4 regions of the Shewanella sp. SM20 genome follow, and region 1 is predicted to be linked to each of the others. Evidence: predicted binding sites of a transcription regulator. Region 1 holds the regulator's gene; each other region holds the start of a gene.
The links. The regulator LexA, encoded in region 1, represses DNA repair genes until DNA is damaged. The targets are predictions, from matches to a motif close to TACTGTATNNNNATACAGTA.

Region 1 (4,626 bases):
CTTGATCTCGTATGCGATTGATATTGGACTTATCTTGGTTATCCGCTAGATATCCCAATTCTTTGAGCTTAACGCTCAAGGTGCCGTAAAGTTTCTTATCGTAGAACTCTGGCGCAGTAATGCCATGCAAAGCGCCTAAACGCTGGGCAAGTAGATGACTCTCAGACTCAAGTTCTGAGCGCTCCATCTTAGGTCTGTTCGCTAACAGATTGAAGATAATGGCATAGCGTTGCAGAGTTTCGCTCACTGAACTGGCTAACAATAATAGTTGGCTAGTGTGTTCAGGCACGACAGTTAAGGTATCAGTCTCAACCACTAACCCTTGTTCAATGAAGAAATCCAGCACTTGATTGACATAGGCAGGTACATCCTTAATGCCCATGAAGAGTTCGGCTTTCAGCAGTGGATAAAAATCGGCAACGATTGACACAACTTGCTGACGCGGGATCTGCTCATTATGCGTTAAACAACTCGCAATTAATGACGGTACAATAAATAAGTGGATGATATTGTTACGATAGTAAGTCATAGACACTGCCTGACTCGTCTCGATAGACACAATTTCACCTAAAGGATCGGCGCAAACAACAAACTTGTTCAGCTCTAAACCTTGCTGCACTAAATGCTTACCATCACCTTCGGCAACCGAAGTATAAGTAGTGTAAGGCACTTTTTTGAGTAGAGTCAGATACAGATCAAGCTGACGTTCCAGCAGACTGCGCTCTAAGGCATTTTGATCTGTGGCCAACAACACTAAACTCGTCAAGGTCACCGAACTCGCCGCCGCCGCATCGTTAATATTCGTCATCACTCGATTCGCCAGCACGTTTACCGCTGGCGTTAACCAGCTTGGTTTTTGCTCAGGATCATCGGCCAACTCAGTACGCCAGTTTGGCGCGCGCTCATTTAAGAAGTTTTGCAGAGTAATCGGCTCGCCAAAGTTCACATAACCTTGGCCGAAATTACCAAGTTTGCGAATCGCACCAAACACCTGCCACACAGATTCTTTTTTCTTTTTCTTACCACTTAACTCTTTATGATACGTCGCCACTTCCATCACATGGTCATAGCCTAAATACACAGGCACTAGCGTGACTGGACGCTCGATACCGCGCAGCACACTGTTCATCGTCATGGCGATCATGCCAGTTTTCGGCGCCAACAGACGGCCAGTACGTGAACGGCCACCTTCGGAGAAGTATTCCACCGAATAACCTTTAGCAAACAGCTGATCTAAATACTCACGAAATACTGCGGTGTACAGCTTATTGCCATTAAAACTACGGCGGATAAAGAAGGCACCACCGCGACGGAACATAGGTCCCGCGGGCCAGAAATTGAGGTTAATGCCGGCAGCAATGTGCGGCGGAACCATGCCTTGATAATACAAAATATACGATAACAGCAGGTAATCCATGTGGCTGCGATGGCAAGGCACATAAACAATCTCGTGGCCATCGTGGTGTAACTGCCGAACTTGCTCGGCGCCTTTAATGTTGATCCCGCTGTAAAGCTTGTTCCACAGCCAAGTTAAAAAACGCTCGGCAATACGCACTAAACTGTCTGAGTAATCGGCAGCGATTTCATCGAGATACTCAATAGCCGTCTCGCGCGCTTGGGTCTCAGAAATCTTTTTACTGGCGGCTTCTTCTTGAATCGCTTTGCGCAGCGACTCAGATTTGAGTAACGAATGAAACAGTGCTTGGCGGTTTGGCAGCACAGGCCCTGTCATTACCTTACGTTGACGACGGAAATGCACGCGCGCAACCCGTGCTAACTTATGGGCAATCCCCATGTCGGTGCCATGTTCGTCAGCCATGTAACGCAGGGATACGGCATTCGAAAACTGCACGAAGTTATGTCGACCTAAGAACAGAATCATCAAGCACTTGCGCAACCAAGTCGGGTTTTCCCGCTCAAATACGGCCGCCTTCATAGTGTCGTCTTCTTTCCCTGGCGTGCGACCCCAATACAAGCTCACGGGCACCAGTTGAATATCCAATTCAGGACGTTCCTTATGCACGGCTAACAAACGCATAAAGCATTCGAGGAAAGGCTCATTACCAGCACGTTCGCCAAACAGTGGCTTACGTCCTTGAAGACAGACAACCCGAGGCGCAGTCACACCATTAGCCACTAGAGGCTCATAAGGGCTTGGTAAACCTAACTTAGCCGTTATTTCGCTCAAAGCAGCTATGTCACTAAGGGATTCAGTTTTCATCACATAAACAAGGGGTCTGGAAGCATCCAGATTCAGATCGGCAAAGGGATCCTGAGGCACCACAATAGTGTGCACTAAGTGTTTTTGGATCCAACGTAATGATTTCAACCAAAGAGAGTCGTGTTTAGGCATTATTCTTATGCAATTAAGTGCGTTTACTAGCCCGATAGAATACCAGACTATGGGCAATATTCGCTAATTCTCTCCAACATAGCTAAAAAGTGGTTAATACTTGCGCTGCAAATAATACTGTATATACTAACAGTAACTGTATAGAAAAACAGGAAACACCATGAGACCTTTGACGCCACGCCAAGCTGAAATTTTAGAGCTAATTAAACGAAATATTGCCGATACTGGCATGCCACCCACTCGGGCAGAAATCGCAACCCGTTTAGGTTTTAAGAGCGCCAATGCGGCTGAAGAACACCTTAAAGCGTTGGCAAAAAAGGGCTGCATTGAGATCATGCCAGGCACATCTCGAGGCATTCGTCTGCCTGCGGAAATCGAAGATTTGACTGAAACAGGTTTACCGCTCATCGGCCAAGTGGCCGCAGGTGAACCTATCCTCGCCCAAGAACATGTTGAACAGTACTACCAAGTCGACCCAAGCATGTTCCATCCCGCCGCCGATTTTTTACTGCGAGTAAAGGGTGACAGCATGAAGAATATCGGCATTCTCGAAGGTGATTTGCTGGCAGTTCATAAAGTAGAACAAGCTAGAAATGGTCAAGTGGTTGTCGCTAGAGTCGATGACGATGTCACTGTTAAACGTTTCGAAAAAAAAGGTAATGTGGTCTATCTACATGCCGAAAATGAAGATTACTCCCCGATTAAAGTGGATTTAGGCTTCCAAAGTTTAACAATTGAAGGACTCGCCGTCGGTGTGATCCGTAATGGAGATTGGCTATGAATAAACTACTTGGCAATGCCCCCCGCCATCCGGGCTTGTGGCTCGATGAAGTCCGTGATGCCGACTATGACTGGCACCATGCGCCTATCGCCTGTATGCCAACTAAGACTCAAGGTCGCCAAGAATTAATTCATCTGAGTGCACAACTCGCTCAGTTAAGCCAACAGGGCCGTTGGTTAGTGCTCATCAACCCACCAAGTATTGGCTACAAGCAAATGCTTGCCAGCGCAGGTGTGCGTATGGATAGAGTTTTGCTGGTACATGCTAAAGATGAAGTCGAAACCCTGTGGGCGATGGAAAAAGCCCTGACAAGTGGTACGTCCAGTGCAGTCATTACTTGGACTCAATCATTAGATGCGCGGGATAATCGACGCCTACAAATCGTGGCTAAAAGTGCCCGAGCTATGGGCATAGTGCTTGAAGACGTAAACAGTCACTTACATGCCGACGTACGCATTGAGCAAGGCAATCTCTTCGGTCAGCAATCTTTTTTTAGCGCTGTACACTAAATATTCATTTAATTTTTTACCTTGAAAGCCGCCTCACCTATGAATGTGAGGCTTTTTTTTGGCAATTTTTCAGATAATTAGATAAATAAGTGATCTTGATCAATATTTAAACAGCAAGTATGGTTGGTTAAGTCGGTGATGATATATCACCTTCCGTGGTCAATGAATCGAGTATTTATCGAACTCGAAGCGCCACTAAAAATAGAGAACAGATTTATTTCAGCAGTATGTGCCAGCGTGGCTAATTACCAGCAGTAACAATACTTGATTAAAAGTAACAGCCGCCAACGCACGTTGAAGTCAAAAAAGCTTTTTTGGGAACTGAAGAGTTTGCATAGAGTTGAGACTTACTGTGTTGCTCTTCTTTGTAGTTGCTATTCGCAATTGGCAGAGGAGAAGTCTTGTGAAGCAATTGTTGTATTGTTTACTCGTGGTGCTTTTCGCACCACCGTTGACCGCCGCAGACATGCGGTTCAACATGACCCCTGGCGTGACCGAGATCAGTGGCAAGGTTTATCACTTGCACATGACCATCTTGTATATCTGCTGCGCAATAGGCCTAGTGGTCTTTGGCGTCATGATTTACGCCATGATCAACCACAGAAAATCCAAAGGCGCTGTCGCGTCCCACTTTCACGAAAGCACTAAAGTTGAAATCGCTTGGACGATTCTGCCATTTATCATTTTGATCTTAATGGCGATTCCAGCGACAAAAACTTTAATCGCAATGGAAGATCCCAGTAACGCCGATCTCACCGTAAAAGTGACGGGGTCCCAATGGAAATGGCATTACAGCTATTTCGATCAAGATATTGATTTTTATAGCATACTGACAACACCCAGAGCACAAATCGAAGGCACCGAAACCAAGGGTGAAAACTATCTATTGGAAGTCGATAAACCGCTCGTTCTACCGATAAACCGCAAAATCCGCTTTCTGATGACTTCAGAGGATGTCATCCATTCTTGGTGGGTACCCGCCT
Region 2 (4,626 bases), on a different contig from region 1:
ACTGCTTTGATGCAATATCCATGTAGTTTAGTTTCATTATCGAAAAAACAGGCTCGGCAATAGGGCCAATTTGCTTATCAATGTAGTATTGGTAATCAATTGGTGACGTTCTGTACAGTAAGGATTCCGGTCCATTTGCAGTAATCAGATAATCAATCTGCGCCCCACGCTTGCCAAAAGAGGCATCTCCTGTTAAGTCGCATAATTGTTGAGCGACTTTAACATGGGGAGAAGATTTAGCCGTGTAATCTTCAATATTGCGTCGCATTCGTTTGCGAAATACCAAATCATCATCCAACTCACCATCAAGCAGCTTTTCAAACACACTGGCCAAATAAACACGGATATCCCTTTGGTTAAACATCCGTTCATAGAGTGACTCTTGAACTTTGCGCGCTAAAGAGCTCCAATCACTGCGCACTTGCTCCATACCTTTAAAGGTAAGCTCAAGTTCATCGCTCGCATTACGCCACGCGCCAACATAACGTTTTTTACTGCCTTCTAACGACCCTCTTAAGGTCGGCATAAAAAACTGCTCATAGTGGCGTTCAAACTGTAACTCGAGAAAACTCTCAACTTGATGATCTTCACCGATCTTAGCCTGCCACTTAGCATTAATTTCCCGCGCCAGAGTGTTACCTAAGGCGTTAATGTCTGAGAGATCAGGCTCGCTACCAAGCCAGACAAAGGTCGAATCCGTATCGCCGTAAATCACTTGATAGCCCATCTCTTCTATCCATGCGCGGGTTTGTTTCATGATTTGATGACCGCGCATAGTGATCGAACTTGCTAACTTTGCATCGTGGAAAACACAACCTTGAGAACCTAAAACCCCATACAACGAGTTCATGATAATTTTTATCGCTTGGGATAAAGGCGCATTGTGCTCACTTTTGGCCTTTTCGCGCTGCTCAGATAATGTTTGGATAAGCTTAGGTAAAATGGGCTGTTGCCGACTAAAACGCCCACCGAGAAACCCCGCAACACATTCAGACTCGGGCAATCGCAAACCTTCAATTAATCCCTTAGGGTCAATCAAAAAGGTACGAATAATGGAGGGATACAGACTTTTAAAATCGAACACTAAGATGTGCTTATAAAGTCCCGGTACAGAATCCATCACATAGCCGCCGGGGCTTTCGATCCCATCACTCGCAGGAGCATAGGGTGCGACGTAACCTGCTCGATGTAGATGGGGTAAATACAAATGATTAAATGCCGCCACCGAAGCCCCTACCCGCCCCAGTTCTAAACCTGTCAGTTCGGCACGCGCGAGGGCAAAATCCCACAATTGAGTGTGAGTAAAAATACCCCACACTAGGCGGCTATCGGTAAGATTGTAATGCGCTAAGGCTTGTTTATCGGTCTTAAACAGCTGATCAATTTCTTCAACGCGATTATCCACGTTATGAATGGCCTTGCCTTCACCCAATAATTTCCGTGACACAAATTCTAACGAGAACCGCTCAAAATGATAGAAAGCGGCTTTGAGCCAATCGATACCATCGAGTACCACACGGCCCGGTAAAACTAAGGTTTCTGGCCGAAATTTATTATCGACTTTCCACTCAAGCTTTGCCCCTCCGCGGCCAATGGTGAGCGGAATACGATGTAATAATGCACGGCGTGACAATAGCGCGAGGTCAAAACTCACCACTGACCAACCTATGACAAAGTCAGGATCAAACTCATGGAACCATGCGATTAATCGATGAATGAGTGCAGCTTCATCGGCCACCCATTCAATATATTCGGGAGAGTTTGATTCAGCCTCACCCACCATAATCACTTTTTCATAAGTCTGCTTGAGGCTATCTTGCTCACCGTCTCGGCCACTATCTTGACCATATAGTGCAACCGAATAGAGTAAACCCTCAAAGCTACATTCAAAATCCAGTGAGATACAGCGCAAATGTACAGCCGTTAAAGGGGCAATACTCTTAGCACGCTCGGCGATAAACACAGGCAGCGAATTAGCCTCAAAACTGTCGCTAGTCGGCGCGTGTATGTTACTCGGCGCAGAGAAATGCCCTAAAAACGCCACATCCAGTGCCACAAACCGCTCGATTAAATAACGCTGTTCAGGGCGAATATCGGCTTCAAATAAGGGGATGTCGGCATCTTTAGCGATGCGCTGTAAGGTACGTAAGCTGTTGCTCGATTTAGCATAAACACCACTGACTGCGCCGCCTTTAAAGCTTTTGAGCGCTAACGGTACAAACCGCAATGCTTGACCCGGAGTTTGCAACTGCAAAGCCGTGACATCAGTTTGATGACAAAAACAAATGTGTTCAGTGCCTTGCACTTCCACCAGCACAGGGCCTTGGGCGGTAGCCAGATAATACTGCAACACTAAACTCCCATGACGATGAATCGCATGGCGTGTTAAGACTCGACCTTGTACACTAACGGCCGCGGTAGCCTCTGACTTCATCGCATGGGTTCCCAAATCGCATAGCTAGTCAATTTAGATGGTTTCTCAATTTAAATGCCGCCAAATGGCAGAAAAGTTTCTTAGGCTATGCAATCACTGTTATTATGTACAGCATTAATTCGATAAAGTAGTGACGCATGTTACCTGACAATGTAAAAACCCAGATCCGCGCCATCTATAAGGATATTGCTACCGCCTTGCCTAATTTTAGGCCGCGCCGCGAACAAAACTATATGGTGGCGGAAATCTCTAAGACCCTCGCCGGCGACTATGATAAAGATAGGCGCATAATTGTGGTCGAAGCAGGCACTGGGATCGGTAAATCATTGTCTTATATCCTCGGTACCATTCCACTGGCATTAGCAAGCAAGAAAAAGGTCTGCATCGCTACCGCAACCGTCGCTTTGCAGGAGCAATTACTGCATAAAGACTTGCCCTTCTTCCTTGAGCAATCCGGCTTAAATTTCCGCTTTGGCTTAGTTAAAGGTCGACAACGTTATGTGTGTCTATCGAAACTGGCGATGCTCATCGGTGACGACAACAGTACACAAATGGCCATGTGGCAAACTAAACCAGACAATAGCCAAGTGGCTATGATGCACGGCCTGTTAAAAGACTATAACGAAGGTCGCTGGAACGGCGAAATCGACACCTTAGCCGTGCCGCTGCCCGATCACCTGTGGCAACAAATCGCCTGCGACAAACACAGCTGTCATCGCCAAGTCGCCAGCCACAGAAATTGCCCGTTCCATAAAGCCCGCGAAGATGTCGATACTTGGGACGTACTCATCGCCAACCACAGCTTGTTATTCGCCGATTTAGAGCTAGGTGGCGGCGTGATTTTGCCCAATCCCGAAGACGTGTTTTATGTTATCGATGAGGCACATCACTTACCCATTGTGGCGCGGGATTTCTCCAGTGCGCAGGCCACGCTGAGGGGCGCCTGCGACTGGCTCGAAAAAATTGGTAAAACCTGCGCTAAGTTACAAAACCAAATAAAAAGCAACAATATCATTGCCCCCGCGCAGGCGATGCAGGATCACTTAGGCGATCTTATCGCCCAGCTCAATCAAGTGGCCCACTATTGCGATACTCAGACCAAACACTTTGCTAATCCTGAAAACCGTCTGCGTTTTGAGCACGGCAAACTGCCGGACTCATTACTCATTCTGGCTGAAAACCTTGCAGTGACCTCTAATCTTGCCCTCAAGCAGTTTAATAAAATGCTGTCACTGCTGGCAGAGGCGATTAAAGATGGCGACATTCCTAAACATCAATCCGAAGCACTATTAGCCGAAACCGGATTTATGCTGCAAAGGCTCGAAAACCTGCAGAAATTGTGGAGGATGATGGCCAAGGAAGATAAGCACAAAGGCGCACCTATGGCGCGCTGGGTCGAACTCATCACAGGTAAACAAGTGGATTATCTGTTTAGCGCCTCGCCGATTGAAGTCGGTTTTATGCTGGAATCTATGCTGTGGCAAAAGGCCGCAGGCGTAGTCTTATGTAGCGCCACGCTGCGCGCACTCAATAACTTCGACCATTTCGTACATCAGGTGGGGTTATCACTCAACGATGGCAGTCGTTATTTAGCCTTACAGTCGCCCTTCGATTACCCCAATAATGCGACTCTTTATTTACCCAAAATGCGCACTGAGCCGACGGATGATGCCTATACGGCTGAACTTGCCGAACAAATCATCACCCTTATTGAAGGTGAAATGGCAACCTTAGTGCTATTCGCCTCCTACTGGCAGATGGAAAAAGTGGTTGAATTACTTGAAGGTAAACTCACCACTGAGCTACTTATCCAAGGCAATGCGCCACGGCAACAATTGTTAGAAAATCATAAAGCTAAATGCGATAAAGGCGAACCAAGCATCTTGTTTGGCACCGGCAGTTTCTCCGAAGGTCTCGACTTGCCCGGTGATTATCTGACTAACTTGATCGTCACTAAACTGCCCTTTGCCGTACCAACCTCGCCCGTTGAGCAAGCGCATGCAGAATATGTCAAAGTCAAAGGCGGTAATCCCTTCTTACAACTGACGATCCCAGATGCTTCACGTAAGCTTATTCAAAGTTGTGGTAGATTACTGCGTAAAGAGCAAGATTATGGCCGAGTGACCATTTTAGATAGGCGGTTAGTCACTAAACGCTATGGCAAGTCCTTACTGGATGCCTTACCGCCCTTT
Region 3 (4,626 bases), on a different contig from region 1:
CATCAAAGATCAACAGCGTATCGGTTCTTTATTTGAACTGCGGCGTTTAGTGGGATACTTCTTAGAACTCGGCATACTGCCCGCGACACGCTCCAGCCTGCAAGATGCAAAACAAACTCAAAATACTATGAGCAAAAACACGGTAAAACCTAAAAGACGCTAAAAATCAGTTCCCCTCGTTAAATCAACGCATAGAGAATAACTCTGGCGCCTTTGACTGCATAAACTCAATAAAGACTCTTACCTTTAGCGGCTGCTGGCTCCGCTGATGATATAAAATCGAAATTCGCCTCTGTTCGCCAATCCATTCCGGCAGTAATACTTTAAGTTTCCCCTCTTTAATCTGCTGTTTTACAAATAGTTCAGGACCATACAAGATCCCGCCATGGCCTAAAGTAGCCTGAATCGCTCCGTGTAAGTCCGTGAGGGTGAGCTTAGTCGGGCCATTAAAATAAAAAGACTCGCCGCTTGGATGCTTTAAATGCCAATTAAACAACGGCCAGACTTTTATCAGTTGATGGGCTTCAAGATCATCGGGATGCTCAAGTTTAGGCGCCTGAGCCAAATATTCTGGTGTGGCAAACAGGCAATAGTCGAGCTCGCCTAAGGTACTCGACACCCAAGAAGAATCAGGCTGAGCCCCGCCAACAATCGCCACATCTATGCCTTTGTCGATCAAATCGACTAACTCATTGCTCTGGGAAATGTGTAAACGGATATCGGGATACAGGCGGCCAAATTCATTCAATGCTTGAATAAACACGATGGAAATAATCGAAATCGGCGCCGCGATGCGCAGGGTACCCTCGGGTTTATCGCTGCCTAACCCACTCAGCTCATCGAATTGAGCAACCACGCTCTGGTAGCGTTGAAAGAGCGCCAGCCCTTCCTCTGTCAGTCGCAACTTGCGGGTGCTGCGCATAAAAAGCTGTTTATCGAGCTTCTCTTCCAATTTAGCTAACTTGCGGCTCACTGTGGCAATGGGCATATCAAGCTCCTTCGCCGCCTGCGAAAAACTGCCCGCATTGACTAAATGCACAAAAAGATAGACAAGTTGTAGTTCAGCGCCTAAATCATCACTCATTGCATATCCTAATTTCACATATTGGGTATTGACGTTAAAACGCTAAATTCACTAAGTGATTGTGTTTTAAACATTGAATTATTCACTTATACGACCATAGCGCAATAGCCTTAGATTGAAATGGTATGTTATTTTGTGGCGAGTTTTACTGCGCTGGCGCTAAATCTGGCTCTAAAGTGACATAAAAAGAAGCAAGTGCTGTAACTCTGTCCACCAAGAATCATAGCGACAGTAAAATGACGACGGTGGGCGAGTTTATTCAAATTTAATCGTAAGGATGAGTGAGGGAAATGACCATTTTAACCCCTCTGTTTGCCGTCTTCGGGATCATGTTGCTCGGCACACTAGTGCAAAAATTAAAACTCTTGCCCGTCGATACGGATCAAGTGCTAAACCAGTATGTGTACTATATTGCGTTCCCCGCGATCATGCTTATCGCCCTCGCGCAGCAGCCGATTGGTGAGATTTTGCAATGGGGATTTATTGCGGGCTACAGCACGGCTATGGTGATCACTTATCTTGTCTGCCTTGGATTCTCGCTGATTGCTAACCCTAAACAGCATGCAGTTGCCGCCATTCGAGCCCTCAATGCCACCTTTGGTAATACGGCATTTATTGGTATTCCACTGCTCATCATCCTCTTTCCGCAGCAGCAAAGTGCCTTAGTCGCCGCCGCGATTGCCAGCTTATTATCCGTGCTGATGTTTGCCGTCGCCTTAGTCTCGATGGAACTGGCCACTAACACCCAAAGACAACACCACGCCTTAATCATAATGGCAATGGCGGTCGGTAAAAACCCTATCGTTATTGGTAGCTTAATTGGCGTCGGCATTTCGGCGCTAGAGATAAAACTGCCGTCAGGGCTGGCGCTAATGATCCAGCAAATAGGCAATACCTCAAGCCCCTGCGCCCTATTTGCTATCGGCATGGTACTCGCCAAAGCGATGCGCTACCAGAAAGATAGCAGCGTATTTAGCCCCAAGAATTTTATCGAACTGAGCCTTATCAACCTCTTCAAGCTGGCTATCCAACCGGCACTCGTCTACTTTATGCTTAACCGTTTTGGCGTAAGTGGTGACTACCTGATCATGGGCGTGATCTTGAGCGCACTGCCCACCGCGGCTAGCGTGTACTTACTCGCCCAGCGTTATAACACTCAGGCTTCAACCAGTGCTCAAGGCATTCTATTTGGCACCTTAGTCACTTTCTTCAGTTTACCTATCTTAGAAAGTTTAGTAAGAACCTATGCATAATCAGTTAATTAAAAATATTTACTGCCGATAATGCCGATTATTTACCCAAGCCACTTTACTGTATATAAAATCAGTATATACTGTTTATCAATACAGTGGTTTGGTATGTTTTTCGACAGGAATTCACTATGCTTTGCCAACTCAGCATTAATAACTTCGCTATCGTCCGTTTTTTAGAACTGGATTTTCGCCCCGGTATGACCAGCATCACAGGTGAAACCGGTGCGGGTAAATCGATTGCCATCGATGCGCTAGGCCTATGCCTAGGCAATCGCGCCGATGCCAGTAGTGTTCGCCCCGGAGCCAATAAAACCGAGGTCAGCGCCCGCTTTTCCTTGGATGATATTCCACTGGCAAAACGTTGGTTAGAAGATAACGATCTTGAACTCGATGATGAGTGCATCCTACGTCGGACTATTGGTAGCGATGGCCGTTCACGCGCCTACATCAATGGTAATCCAGTGCCGCTGACGCAGCTAAAATTACTGGGTCAGTTGCTTATCGGTATTCACGGTCAACATGCGCACCATGCAATGTTAAAAAGTGAACATCAACTCACCCTGCTCGACAGTTATGCCAACCACAGATTGCTTATCGATACGGTTGCCGCCAGTTTTCAACGCTGCAAGCAAATTGAGGCCGATCTAAAGCAACTCGAAGCCTCCCAGCATGAACGTATTGCCCGTAAGCAATTAGTGCAATATCAAGTAGAAGAACTCGATGAGTTTGATCTTAAAGTTGATGAGTTCGATGAGATTGAGCAAGAGCACAAACGCTTAGCCAATGGCACTGAGTTGATTGATACCTGTCAAGCGAGCTTAGATATACTCACTGAAGGCGAAGAGAACAACATAGAGTCGCTGCTCAATCGAGTCATTTCCCTCGCCGAAGACCTGCAAAGCTACGATCCTGCATTAAGCAATATCAACACTATGCTCAATGATGCCTTAATCCAAGTGCAAGAAAGTGCAGGCGAATTACAGCACTATTTGAGTAAGCTTGAACTCGATCCAACCCACTTTGCCTATTTAGAAGAACGGCTATCAAAAGCCATGCAACTGGCGCGTAAGCATCATGTTAGCCCGAATAAACTGGCCGAGCATCATTTAGCATTAAAGGCTGAGCTAAGCACCTTAGACAGTGATGAAAGTAAACTTGAAGAAATTCAGCTTCAAGTCGAGGCAAGTAGAGCCGCTTATCTTAGCAATGCGCAAAAGCTCAGCCAAAGCCGTGCCCGCTATGCTAAAGAACTCGACAAACTGGTGACTCAGTCAATCCACGAACTGAATATGCCTAAGGGTAAATTTACGATCGAAGTCAATTTCCACCCCGAGCAAATGTCAGCCAATGGCAGTGACAATATCGAATTTATGGTAACCACTAACCCTGGCCAACCCTTGCAACCGATTTCGAAAGTCGCGTCTGGCGGTGAGCTCTCACGGATAGGGCTAGGGATCCAAGTGATTACCGCGAAGAAAGTTGCCACACCGACATTGATTTTCGATGAGGTGGATGTCGGGATTTCCGGCCCCACCGCAGCAGTGGTGGGCCGCATGTTACGCAGCTTAGGGGAATCGACCCAAGTACTGTGCGTGACTCACTTGCCGCAAGTTGCGGGCAATGGTCATCAACACATGTTCGTCGATAAATTTAATAAGGCAGGCAGTACTGAGACCACAATGAAATCGCTCGATCGTGAGCAGCGTATCCAAGAGCTTGCAAGACTGTTAGGTGGCGATACTATCACCAGCAATACCCTCGCGAACGCAAGGGAACTACTGCAATAGTAGTATGGATCAGATAACGGATGAGGTCGCTAAACGCTTGAATCTACACACTCTATATCACAAGCTAAGGGGCTATATCAAAAACTAAGGGGTAGTTGTTGGCCATGCTAACTAACATGTCGGGTTAACGATAATGTTAGCTAACACACCAGACTAGCCCTTGCAGACAAATAAACGAAAACACGCCCGCTAAGACATCGTCAATCATAATGCCAAAGCCACCATGAACTTTGGCATCGAGCCATCGAATAGGCCAAGGCTTGATGATGTCGAAAAAGCGAAATAGACCAAAGCCGACTAACAACCAACCCCAACCTGCTGGTGCCGCTATCATAGTGATCAGTAACCCGACCACTTCATCCCACACAATCGCACCGTGATCGTGTACCCCCATATCTTGAGCGGCTTTACCGCAGATATAAAATCCCGCAAATGCGCTCAATAAGGTTAAGCCGATATACCAAGTGAGCGGTAATGGCGCCATCAATAAATAAAGGGGAAC
Region 4 (4,626 bases), on a different contig from region 1:
TCCCACTTGCCATAAATCCCTATCCAAGCTGGAAAATCGCCCTCAGTTTTGCCGTGTTAATCCCTTTTATTGCCAGTTATTTTTGGACCTATAAGTGCAATAGCCGTAGCGCCTATCTGCCCATTCTCATTATGGTGGCCATAGCAATAGCGATCACACCAATCAACCCAGGCTCTATCTCGCTATTTACCTTTGCCGCCTTCTTCATTGGCTTTTTTTATCCCCTCCGGACCTGTCTGTTGGCTATTGCAGCCCTCATCGGCCTGTTGTTTGCCCTCAATGAGATTTACCACTTTAACAGTTACTACTTTCCGCTTTACGGCTCGGGATTAGTGCTCGGCGTGGGCATGTTTGGTGTCGCCGAACGCAGACGTTATCGACATAAATTGAAAGAACAGCAAAGTGCCCAAGAAATTACCACCTTGGCCACTATGCTTGAGCGTGAACGTATCGCGCGGGATCTACACGACATTATGGGGCATAGCCTATCTTCCATCGCCCTTAAGGCTGAGCTAGCCGAAAAGCTTATCGCAAAACAAGAATATGAACTCGCATCAACCCAATTGACTGAGCTAGGACAAATTGCGAGGGAAAGTTTAAGCCAGATCCGCCACACAGTGTCAGACTACAAACACAAGGGCCTAGAGAGTTGCGTGACGCAGCTTTGTAAATCCTTAAGGGATAAAGGCTTAAGTGTCGAGCTCAGTGGTGAGCTACCCAAGCTAGGTGCAACCACAGAAAGCCAACTGAGTTTGATCCTCACCGAACTCATTAATAATATTCTTCGCCATAGCGGTGCAAGTGAATGCTCTATCCACTTTTCTAAGCAATCAGATCGCCTGCTGCTCGAAGTCAAAGACAATGCCGTGGCCAAACCTTTTATAGAGGGTAATGGCCTCACTGGTATACGCGAGCGTCTCGACAGTTTAGGCGGCAGCTTGAGCTATAATCTCGAACAGGGATATACATTTACCGTCAGTTTACCTTTGCAGGGAGCAACACATTAATGAAGATTTTATTGGCGGAAGATCAAGCTATGGTGCGAGGAGCACTCGCCGCACTCCTCACGCTTGCAGGGGGTTTTAGTATCACCCAAGCGAGTGACGGCGACGAAGCTCTAAGCTTACTCAAACAGCAAAGCTTTGATCTCTTGCTAACGGATATCGAAATGCCCGGCCGCACAGGCTTAGAGCTGGCCACATGGTTAAAGGAGCAACATAGCCAAACCAAGATAGTGGTCATTACCACCTTCGGCCGTGCGGGCTATATTAAACGTGCCATCGAAGCGGGTGTGGGCGGCTTTCTGCTTAAAGATGCGCCCTCGGAAACCTTAGTCAACGCGATTCAACAAGTAATGGCTGGAAAACGAGTGATAGATCCTGAACTTGCCATGATGGCGATTGGCGATGTCGACCCGCTCAACGACAAAGAACGCCGCGCTCTTCGCCTCGCTAGCGAAGGCAAATCCACCTCCGACATCGCCGAAACTCTTTTTATCGCTGAAGGGACTGTTCGCAACTACCTCTCTGAAGCCATAGCCAAACTCAATGCCAGTAATCGAATCGATGCAGCCCGCATTGCCAAGCAAAAAGGCTGGTTGTAATAACACTCACAGTTAACCACGCTTTCAGCCTAATGATATCTTATCAACAATTTTGTGGTCTTAAGGCCACAGAAGGATATTAGCTATGCTTCCAAACAAAATTTGATAACACCCTAATTCCCCTTGAGATTGCCTTACGCTTATTCTCTGTTAATATATGTATAAATTCACAGTGATTGAGTGCTAACGACTTGCAGCAATTGGATCTTGTTCCGATCACCGACCTCAAAGGCGTCGCCAAAAAGGTCGCGGAGAAACTCGCAAAGCTCGGCATCACAACAGTACAAGATCTGCTGTTTCACTTACCCCTGCGCTACGAAGATAGAACCCAAATCTATCCCATTGCCGCCCTCAGCCTAGGCGGTTATGGCACTATAGAAGCTGAAATCCAATCGACACAAATCATCCAAGGCCGCAAGCGCATGCTGGTCTGCAATGTGCGCGACGATACGGGCAGCTTAAGCCTGCGCTTCTTTAACTTTTCCGTTGCTCAGCGTAATGCCATGCAAAATGGTTTGATGATCCGCGCCTATGGTGAAGTGCGCCGTGGTAGTCATCAAGCTGAGATAGTGCATCCAGAATATAAAGTGGTGTATCCCGGTGAAGATGTTCACCTGAGTGATACCCTAACGCCGATTTATCCCACGACTGAGGGCTTAAAACAGGCGAGTTGGCTAAAGCTGACGGAGCAAGCCTTGGTATTGCTGGAAGAGGGTGGCTTAACTGAACTTCTGCCACCACAATTGCAACCTAACAACATCAGCCTTAAACAAGCGCTGCAGACGCTACATCGCCCTCCTGCGGGGATCTCTCAGTTCGATTTAGAGCTAGGTCAACACCCAGCCCAGCAACGACTCGTGCAGGAAGAATTACTCGCCCACAATCTCAGCATGTTACGCCTAAGGCAGCGCAGTAATTTAGATGCCGCTGTCACCATGCAGGCCACGGGGCAGTTGCTCAATCCCTTCCTCGCGGCTTTGCCCTTTAAGCCGACTGGCGCCCAGCAAAGAGTCGTGGCTGATATAGGCAAAGATTTAGAAAAACCGCACCCTATGATGCGCTTAGTGCAAGGGGATGTTGGCTCGGGCAAAACCTTAGTCGCGGCGATGGCGGCATTACAAGCGATTGAAAACGGTTATCAAGTTGCCATGATGGCACCGACCGAGTTATTGGCCGAGCAACATGCAACTAACTTTGCCGCTTGGTTTGAGCCACTCGGACTTAAGGTAGGTTGGCTGGCGGGAAAACTTAAAGGCAAGGCCAGAACCCAATCCCTTGCGGATATTGAATCTGGCGCAGCCCAGATGGTGATTGGTACCCATGCCATCTTCCAGCAGCATGTAGTCTTTAGCAAACTCGCGTTAATTATTATCGATGAGCAACACAGATTCGGCGTACACCAACGCTTAGGCCTGCGGGAAAAGGGCGTGAACCAAGGTTTCCACCCGCATCAATTGATCATGACAGCCACACCTATTCCCCGCACGCTGGCGATGACGGCCTATGCAGATCTCGACACGTCCATTATCGATGAACTGCCGCCGGGACGAACTCCAGTGACCACAGTGGCGATTGCTGATTTACGCCGTAACGAAGTGCTTGAACGGGTGCGTAACGCCGTCATCACCGACCAACGTCAGGCCTATTGGGTGTGTACTCTGATTGAAGAATCCGAAGTGCTCGAATGCCAAGCCGCCGAAGACACAGCCGAAGAACTGCGCCTCGCCCTGCCCGAGCTCAATATTGGCCTAGTGCATGGCAGATTAAAGAGCGCCGAGAAACAGCAAATCATGGCCGACTTTAAGGCTGGTATTATTCATCTACTGGTAGCGACAACCGTGATTGAAGTGGGCGTCGACGTGCCTAATGCCAGCCTGATGATCATTGAAAACCCTGAACGTTTAGGTCTAGCACAACTACATCAACTGCGCGGACGAGTCGGTCGAGGCGCCATCGCAAGCCATTGTGTGTTACTCTACAAGGCGCCGTTGAGCCATACCGCCACCCAAAGACTGAGTGTACTCAGACAAAGCAATGATGGTTTCATCATAGCGCAGAAAGATTTAGAAATTCGTGGCCCAGGTGAAGTGCTTGGCACTAAGCAGACGGGACTGGCTGAGCTCAAAATTGCCGATCTGGTGCGCGATCAAGCTTTGATCCCACACATTCAGAAATTAGCGAGCCATGTAATGGCGCAAGCTCCCGAAAAAGTCGATGCAATTATTTTACGTTGGCTCGGGCACAGACAGCACTATGTGCAGGCTTAGGCCGTAAATATTAAAGGGTAAAGAACGAGGCGTAACATCTGCCTTTACTCGAAATAAATTGTTTATGTTCAGCTAAGCGCTATAGACAAGCGCATGGAAACTTGCAAAATGAACCTGCGGCCTTCAAATAGCCCGCTCTTGCACTTTAATGTTAGCTGCATGTATTCACCAAGTTACCTTGACACTCAAGCGAAGGATATAAAATGCAAGTTAATCAAGATGATAGAATAACACCTCAAGAGACTTCTTCTAGCAGCAATCGCTTTGCGCTTTTTGCGATAGTGCTCGTCGTGCTACTTTCTGCCGGAGGATATTATTACTACAGCGGTGATTCTGACTCACCTAAACTCATCCCTAACGCCCCTATTGTATTGCCTGAAACACCGCCATCTGAACCTATGACGCTCGAAAGTGCGCCAGAGTCTGAAACCACTGAGACGACGCCTGCCGTTACAGAAACGAACACCAATAGCACTCAAACCACTGCAGTGGCAGAGCCTGAAGTTGTCGTAGAACCTGTGCCTGTGCTGGCTGAAAGTGATGCATTTGTGCAACAAAAAGCCCTCGCCATGATCAATAACAATGTGCTGAGTTCTTCGTTAGTGCAGCAAGATCTCGTCCGCCAATTTGTGGTATTCGTGGATAACCTAGCTCAGGGTGAATTAACCCGTAAAGTTAGCCCACTTAAAGGACCAGAGAAGCTGTTCTCAGTCTCAGAAATCACCAACAAAGTGTATTTAAATCCTGAGGGTTTCC

Region 2: the regulator LexA is predicted to act here: its motif matches at 2,529-2,548, upstream of dinG (ATP-dependent DNA helicase DinG).
Region 3: the regulator LexA is predicted to act here: its motif matches at 2,416-2,435, upstream of recN (DNA repair protein RecN).
Region 4: the regulator LexA is predicted to act here: its motif matches at 1,759-1,778, upstream of recG (ATP-dependent DNA helicase RecG).

The regions. Positions count from the first base shown of each region.
Region 1 is NZ_JAKKRK010000012.1:28,484-33,109, forward strand. Features, by position in the region: gene plsB (glycerol-3-phosphate 1-O-acyltransferase PlsB) at 1-2,353, opposite strand, end outside; gene lexA (transcriptional repressor LexA) at 2,514-3,134, shown strand; gene L5M18_RS07030 (cell division inhibitor SulA) at 3,131-3,643, shown strand; gene coxB (cytochrome c oxidase subunit II) at 4,047-4,626, shown strand, end outside.
Region 2 is NZ_JAKKRK010000037.1:47,038-51,663, reverse strand. Features, by position in the region: gene L5M18_RS15585 (DNA polymerase II) at 1-2,434, opposite strand, end outside; gene dinG (ATP-dependent DNA helicase DinG) at 2,572-4,626, shown strand, end outside.
Region 3 is NZ_JAKKRK010000001.1:161,657-166,282, reverse strand. Features, by position in the region: gene L5M18_RS00750 (DUF3319 domain-containing protein) at 1-163, shown strand, start outside; gene lldR (LysR family transcriptional regulator LldR) at 185-1,084, opposite strand; gene L5M18_RS00740 (AEC family transporter) at 1,375-2,337, shown strand; gene recN (DNA repair protein RecN) at 2,466-4,124, shown strand; gene L5M18_RS00730 (phosphatidylglycerophosphatase A) at 4,261-4,626, opposite strand, start outside.
Region 4 is NZ_JAKKRK010000027.1:25,454-30,079, forward strand. Features, by position in the region: gene L5M18_RS12650 (sensor histidine kinase) at 1-1,007, shown strand, start outside; gene L5M18_RS12655 (DNA-binding response regulator) at 1,007-1,603, shown strand; gene recG (ATP-dependent DNA helicase RecG) at 1,795-3,870, shown strand; gene L5M18_RS12665 (DUF3014 domain-containing protein) at 4,074-4,626, shown strand, end outside.